Regions from separate parts of the Paraburkholderia sp. BL18I3N2 genome, predicted to be linked through region 2. Evidence: riboswitches for the same ligand, from Rfam matches in the RefSeq annotation. Region 2 holds a riboswitch; the other holds the start of a gene.
What was found. Region 2 has a riboswitch for thiamine pyrophosphate ahead of thiC (phosphomethylpyrimidine synthase ThiC). Riboswitches for the same ligand answer to the same signal wherever they lie in the genome.
Positions count from the first base shown of each region.

Region 1 (3,408 bases), on a different contig from region 2:
CGCGAAGGCGCGCGCCATCGCGTCGGGGTGGGTCGCCTGCGACACAGCCGTGTTCAGCAGCACGCCGTCGAAACCCCATTCCATCACCTGCGCCGCGTGCGACGGCACACCGAGACCGGCGTCGACGATCAGCGGCACGTCCGGCAGACGCTCCCGCAACACACGCAGCCCATAGGGGTTGATCACGCCCTTGCCGGTGCCGATCGGCGCGCCCCACGGCATCAGCGCTTCGCAGCCGGCGTCCAGCAGACGGCGGCCGATCACCAGGTCTTCGGTGCAATACGGCAGCACCTTGAAGCCGTCCTTGATCAGTTGCGCGGCCGCTTCGATCAGACCGACCGGGTCGGGCTGCAGCGTGTAGTCATCGCCGATCAGTTCGAGCTTGATCCACTCGGTCTCGAAGATTTCGCGCGCCATATGCGCGGTCGTCACCGCCTCGCCGACGGTCAGGCAGCCGGCCGTGTTCGGCAGCAGCGGCACGCCATGGCGCTTCAGCAGATCGAAGAAGCCGGCTTCCGCGCCGCCCTCGTTCATCTGCCGGCGCAGCGCGACGGTCACCATGCCGGGCCGCGCGGCGTCGATGGAATCGGACAGCGATTGCAGCGACGGGTAGCGCGAGGTGCCGAGCAGCACGCGGCTCGCGAAGGTCTGGCCGTAGAGCGTGAGCGCGTCGGCGGTTTGGGGGGAAGTCATTTGCATAATCCTGTTTGTCTCCAGCAATCCTGTCTCCGGCAATCCGGTGTTCCCGCAGTGCGCGGCGGACGTTCAGCCGCCGGCCACGGGTTGCACGACATCGAGCTTGTCGCCCGCTTGCAGCGCGCGCGCCGCATGCTGGGCGCGCGCCACGAAGTCGCCGTTCAGCGCGACCGCAAACGGCGGACGTGCGCCGAACGCGGTGAGCGCGTCGGCGACGGTCGCGCCTTCGGGCAGCGACAACGGCTTCTGATTGATATGAATGTCCATGGTGTTCGAATACGTTTCAGTCGATGGCGAAAGCGGCGTGACGTGCAGTGCTCGTCTGCGCAATGACGAGTCGCGCAACGCTCATGCCGGCTCCCGCGCGGAATCCAGTTGAAAGAGCTCGCTCCAGCGCGCGTCGCGCTGCCAGTCGGCGAAGGCATCGGCGTCGCCGATGCGCCCGTCGAGCAGCGCCGCGGCGAAGCGCACGGCTTCGTCGGCGACTTCGGGCACGATCATGTAGCCGTGCCGGTACAGGCCGTTCACGCGCAATGTCTGCGCGCCGTCCCACAGCAAGGCCGGACGGTGGTCCGGCAAAGTTGGGCGGCACTGCGAATTCAGTTCGAGGATGCGTGCCTCGCCGAAGCCGGGATGCACGGAAAACGCCGCGCTCAGCAGTTCGAGCGCGGAGCGCACGCTGACCGGCGACATGTCCTCGCCTTCCACTTCGGTCGCGCCGATCACGTAGAGATCGTCCTGCTTCGGCGCGATGTAGAGCGGATAGCGTGGATGCAGCAGCCGCACCGGCCGCGTCAGCTTGATACCGGGCGCATGCACGCGCGCGACTTCGCCACGAATGCCGCGCAGCGTGGGCAGCACGGGCTTCGCGCCGAGGCCGCGGCAGTCGATCGTGATACGCGCGGGCGGCAGCGCACGCTCGTCGACCGGCGTATTCCAGTGCGTGTCGACGCCGCGTTGCGCGATACCCGCGGCCAGCGCTGTGAGCACCTGGCGGTTATCCAGTTGGCCTTCACGTGGCAGCAGCCAACCTTGGCTAAAGCGGCCCGCCAAAGCAGGCTCGGCGGCGCCGAGCTGCGCGCCTGCCAGCGTGACGAAACCGCCGTCCAGCAGTTCAGCGGGCGCATTCGAACGCACCCGGCGTTCGAACAGCGGCGCTTCGGTTCGATCCGAGTGATGCCACACGACCAGCGTGCCATTGCGTTGATAAAACACGGGCTCGGGCAACTCGGCCAGCACTTGCGGCCACGTTTCGAGCGAACTCGCGCCGAGGCGCGTGATCAGCAGTTCTGCGCTGGCGGCTTCCGCGAGCGGTGCCAGCATCGCCGCGGCGACCCACGCGGCCGATTGCGTACCGGCGGCATCGCCACGCTCATAAAGCGCCACGCGATGCCCCTGTCCGGCGAGACGCCACGCCACAAGCCGCCCGCACAGGCCACCGCCGAGCACGGCGAAATCGGGTTGTGCAGAACGCGTCATCGCGCACACTCCGTTTCAGGACGGCAAGCAAAGCTGAAGCACGGCGCGCCGAAGGCGGCGTGACGAAGAGCAAAACACATATCTGAAGAATAGGCGGTCATCGAGTCCTTTCCGTACGGCAACACAACGCACGTACCCAGGACGAAACCGGCGGGTGAGGCCGGCCGGACAATGCGCGATCCAATGACGGACGCTGCCCGGCGGGGAATGGAAGACTGGCTGCTTCCGGAAACTTCCCGCGCCGGTATTACCCGGATCGGGTGCAAAGGGTGTCTCTCAGCCTCGCCGCTGCGCCATGAAAATCATGCCGCCTGTGCGCGAAGCACCCCTGTTTCGTCGAAGGTCATTAGACCATAAAAGGCGCGGCGCCCGCAAACCAGCGGCTGGCCGCGTCGCGCGCGATTTGATCCGGCACCATCTTTGACGTTATCAATGCGGCCGACGGCGGCGCTCTGGCACAATGCCAGCACAGGATGCCGCACGAGCGCGGCGCGGGCGGCACGCCGTCCCGCCATCCTCGCAGCGGCACCGGCGCGGGACCTCGCAGCGCAAATTAATTTTCGCTTAAGGGCTTCACGCCAGAATCTGACGCTCACCCGGGCGGGCGTTCGTCGAGCACGACGCCCGGGCATGTACCGCAAACCCGCCGCAGGGCAGCCCGCCGACGGGCTCGCCCAAAATGGGTCAGCCCCGAATGGGCCAGCACTACTTCAGGATGCTCATGACACCGAATACCTCTGCCACCCCCGTGCTGCCGCCGGACGAAAAAGTCTCCGCCTGGAGCCTGATCAAACCCTACTGGGTTTCCGAAGAACGAAAAACGGCATGGGGCCTCCTCATCGCGATCATCGTGATGAATCTGCTCGTGGTGTGGATCAACGTACGGCTGAACCGCTGGAGCGCCGACTTCTACAACGCGCTGCAAACCAAGAATGTGCACGACTTCCCCCACCTGCTGATGGTGTTCTCGGGGCTCGCGTTCGGCTTCATCATTCTCGCGGTGTACGGCCGTTATCTGCGCCAGATGCTCGGCTTCCGCTGGCGCCAGTGGCTGACCACGCGCTATCTGAACGAGTGGCTGAAGGACAGCGCGTTCTACCGCATCGAGCGCGACCGCCTCGCCGACAACCCCGACCAGCGGATCAGCGACGACCTGCAGTCGTTCGCCACCAGCACGCTCTCGCTGACGCTCGACCTGCTGTCCACCGTCGTCACGCTGGTGTCGTTCATCAC
Region 1 covers NZ_PVNC01000019.1:81,430-84,837, reverse strand. Annotated here, with positions in the region: gene B0G75_RS32650 (thiazole synthase) at 1-693, opposite strand, end outside; gene thiS (sulfur carrier protein ThiS) at 766-963, opposite strand; gene B0G75_RS32640 (FAD-dependent oxidoreductase) at 1,045-2,175, opposite strand; TPP riboswitch at 2,392-2,515, opposite strand; gene B0G75_RS32635 (ABC transporter ATP-binding protein/permease) at 2,897-3,408, shown strand, end outside.
Region 1: linked by a shared signal. The riboswitch ahead of B0G75_RS32640 (FAD-dependent oxidoreductase) and the one ahead of thiC (phosphomethylpyrimidine synthase ThiC) in region 2 are both predicted to bind thiamine pyrophosphate.

Region 2 (3,408 bases):
CTTGTCCGGATCGAGACCGAGGTTGAACTGGTCTTCCCAACGGAATTCGAAGCGCGCCTTGGAGAGCGCGTTGTCACGCACCTGCGCGCCCGGATGGCCCTTCGCCAGATCGGCGGCGTGCGCGGCCAGCTTGTACGTGATGATGCCGGTCTTGACGTCGTCCTTGTTCGGCAGCCCGAGGTGTTCCTTCGGCGTGACGTAGCAGAGCATGGCCGTGCCGAACCAGCCGATCATCGCCGCGCCAATGCCCGACGTGATGTGGTCGTAGCCCGGAGCGATGTCGGTCGTCAACGGTCCCAGCGTGTAGAACGGCGCTTCGTCACACCATTCCAGTTGCAGGTCCATGTTCTCCTTGATCAACTGCATCGGCACGTGGCCGGGGCCTTCGATCATGGTCTGCACGTCGTGCTTCCACGCGATCTGCGTGAGTTCGCCGAGCGTTTTCAGTTCGCCGAGCTGCGCTTCGTCGTTGGCGTCGTAGATCGAGCCGGGACGCAGGCCGTCGCCGAGCGAGAAGGCCACGTCATACGCCTTCATGATTTCGCAGATGTCTTCGAAATGCTCGTACAGGAAGCTTTCCTTGTGATGCGCGAGGCACCACTTCGCCATGATCGAGCCGCCGCGCGAGACGATGCCCGTCATGCGCTTGGCCGTGAGCGGCACGTATTGCAGACGCACGCCCGCGTGAATCGTGAAGTAATCGACGCCTTGCTCGGCCTGTTCGATCAGCGTGTCGCGGAAGATTTCCCACGTCAGGTCTTCGGCCTTGCCGTTGACCTTTTCCAGCGCCTGGTAAATCGGCACCGTGCCGATCGGCACCGGCGAATTGCGGATGATCCACTCGCGCGTTTCGTGGATATGCTTGCCGGTCGACAGATCCATCACCGTATCGCCGCCCCAGCGGATCGCCCACGTCATCTTGTCGACTTCCTCGCCGATGGAGGACGTCACCGCCGAGTTCCCGATGTTCGCATTCACCTTCACGAGGAAGTTGCGGCCGATGATCATCGGTTCGCTTTCCGGGTGATTGATGTTGTTCGGGATGATCGCGCGGCCGCGCGCCACTTCTTCGCGCACGAATTCCGGGGTGATCGCCGTGAGGCCGTTCGGGCCGAACGCGCTCGCGCCGAATGCCTGGCCCGGGTGCTGGCGGCCCATCATCGCCGCGAGCTTTTCGCCGTTCGGGCCGCTCGTTTTGAGGCTTTCCAGATACTCGGCACGGCGCTGGTTCTCGCGAATCGCGATGTATTCCATTTCCGGCGTGATGATGCCTTTCCGCGCGTAGTGCATCTGCGAGACGTTCTTGCCGGCGATCGCGCGGCGCGGCGTGCGATGCAGGCCCTTGAAGCGCAGATCGGCGGTGGCCGTGTCGGCTGCGCGCTCGCGGCTGAAGTCGCTCGACAGACCCGTCAGCGCTTCGGTGTCGCCGCGCTCTTCGATCCAGGCCTGGCGCAGTGCGGGCAAACCGGCGCGGATGTCGATCTTCGCTTCCGGATCGGAGTAAGGGCCCGACGTGTCGTAGACATAGACCGGCGGATTTTTTTCGCCACCGAAGCTGTCGGGCGTATCGGCCTGCGAGATTTCGCGCATCGGCACGCGGATGTCGGCACGCGAGCCGGTCACGTAGACCTTGCGGGAATTCGGCAGCGGCGCGACAGCGGCTTCGTCGACGTGAGCGTCGGCGGAAAGGAACTTCGGATTGGCGTTCATCTGTATCTCCTATGCAAAGCTATATGGGGCGGCTAAGCAGGAGACGAGACGGAAGTAGTCGGAATTCGCGAGAGATGAGGCGATAAGGCTTGGGTGCGAAATCCGTACGCTTCCCTGCGCTGGCATTATCCAGATCAGGTTCAAAGGGTATTTCTCACCCACGCAGCACGGACCTCCGACCTCCGTGCGACGCAGGACCCCCGCGTTAGCAGCGCACACGATACACCGGCCGCCCGCTGCTTGGCAACCCATCTAGAAAATTCGAATGACGGAAATAGCAGCAGGCCGCTACGCGCTTCTGTGGATCGACGGGGCAGCCGGAGATGATGCCGAAAAAATTACGCGTGACGTGCGGGGCGTTGCTTACAACGTGAAATCGTCGGCGGCTTCGGGCTGAAACAGGATCTTTTCCAGCTTCAGCACTTTCTCCGTGCCGCTCGGCGGCGTGAAGCGGATGCGCTCGCCGCGTTTGGCGCCGAGCAAGGCGATGCCGGCGGGCGAGAACACATTCAGGCGGCCGTGCGCGAAGTCCGCATTGGGCGGATAGACGACGGTCCAGGTCATCTCCTCGCCGCTAGTTTCGTCGACCAGCGTGGCTTGTGAGTTCATCGTGACGACGTTGGCCGGAATCTCGCGCGAATCGACGATCACGGCGCGTTCCAGCACGTCGTCGAGCATGTCTTGCAAATGCGCTTGCGCGCCGGCTCTGGCAGCGTGTTTCTCGAGACGGGCGACGTCGAGTTCGGTGAGATAACAGGTTTTCGTCTTTTTCACGACGGGTACTCCAATTCGATCTACATTTGAGGAAACAGCGTGCGGATGAGATCGGCCCGGAGCCCGGCAACGCGGCTCAGGCAATGGAGCGAGCAGCGTTAGATCGGGCGCCGGGCGGCGTGGAGCGGGAGCGTTCGGGACGGCTCGCCGGCGCGACGCGGCATGAGTTCCGCGCGCGCGCAGCCGGTTGCGCGACGGGGGCGCAAGCGGAAGAAGGCACGGGAAGTCGGAAAGCGCATCGAGGTAGCCGGCGGGTAACGAAAGAGAGTGAAGAGGACGCCGCCATTCATCTGACTGAACGCGCGCAATAGAAAGGCTAATGTTAGCACGCGAGTCGTGCATCGCCCGGCGTCTTCGCGCTTCAGGAAAAAAGTTGGAACGGGCTGTCATAACCGGGCGTGCGGTTCGACAAACGTGCAGATCCTGATTGGAGCACGCCATGCAAACCGCCGGACCCCGCCGAGACGATCGGCGCTTCACTCGAAGCATCGCGCTCGCTGTCGCGCTGACCACGCTTGTGACCAGCGGTCTCGCGGACGCGGCCGGCGCCATCTGCAGCGCGCATAGCCCGGCGCATCGCGTGGCGCTGGTCGAGCTGTACAGCAGTGAAGGCTGCAATAGCTGCCCGCCCGCCGACAACTGGCTGAGCCAATGGAAGAACAGCGGCGCGACGCAAAGCATCGTGCCGTTGGCGCTGCACGTGGATTATTGGAACAGTCTCGGCTGGACCGACCGCTTCTCGCAACATCGTTTCACCGAACGTCAGCAGGCGCTCACCGATCTTGCCGGCGGGCACACCATCTACACGCCGGAAATCTTCGTCTCGGGACGCGAGCTGCGTAGCTGGTCGCAACGCGACAGTTTCGAGAGCCGCATCGGCAAGGTCGTCGCCGAGCCGGCGCAGGCGAACGTCGCACTAGAACT
Region 2 covers NZ_PVNC01000007.1:99,253-102,660, reverse strand. Annotated here, with positions in the region: gene thiC (phosphomethylpyrimidine synthase ThiC) at 1-1,710, opposite strand, end outside; TPP riboswitch at 1,804-1,922, opposite strand; gene B0G75_RS20245 (GreA/GreB family elongation factor) at 2,074-2,484, opposite strand; gene B0G75_RS20240 (thioredoxin family protein) at 2,924-3,408, shown strand, end outside.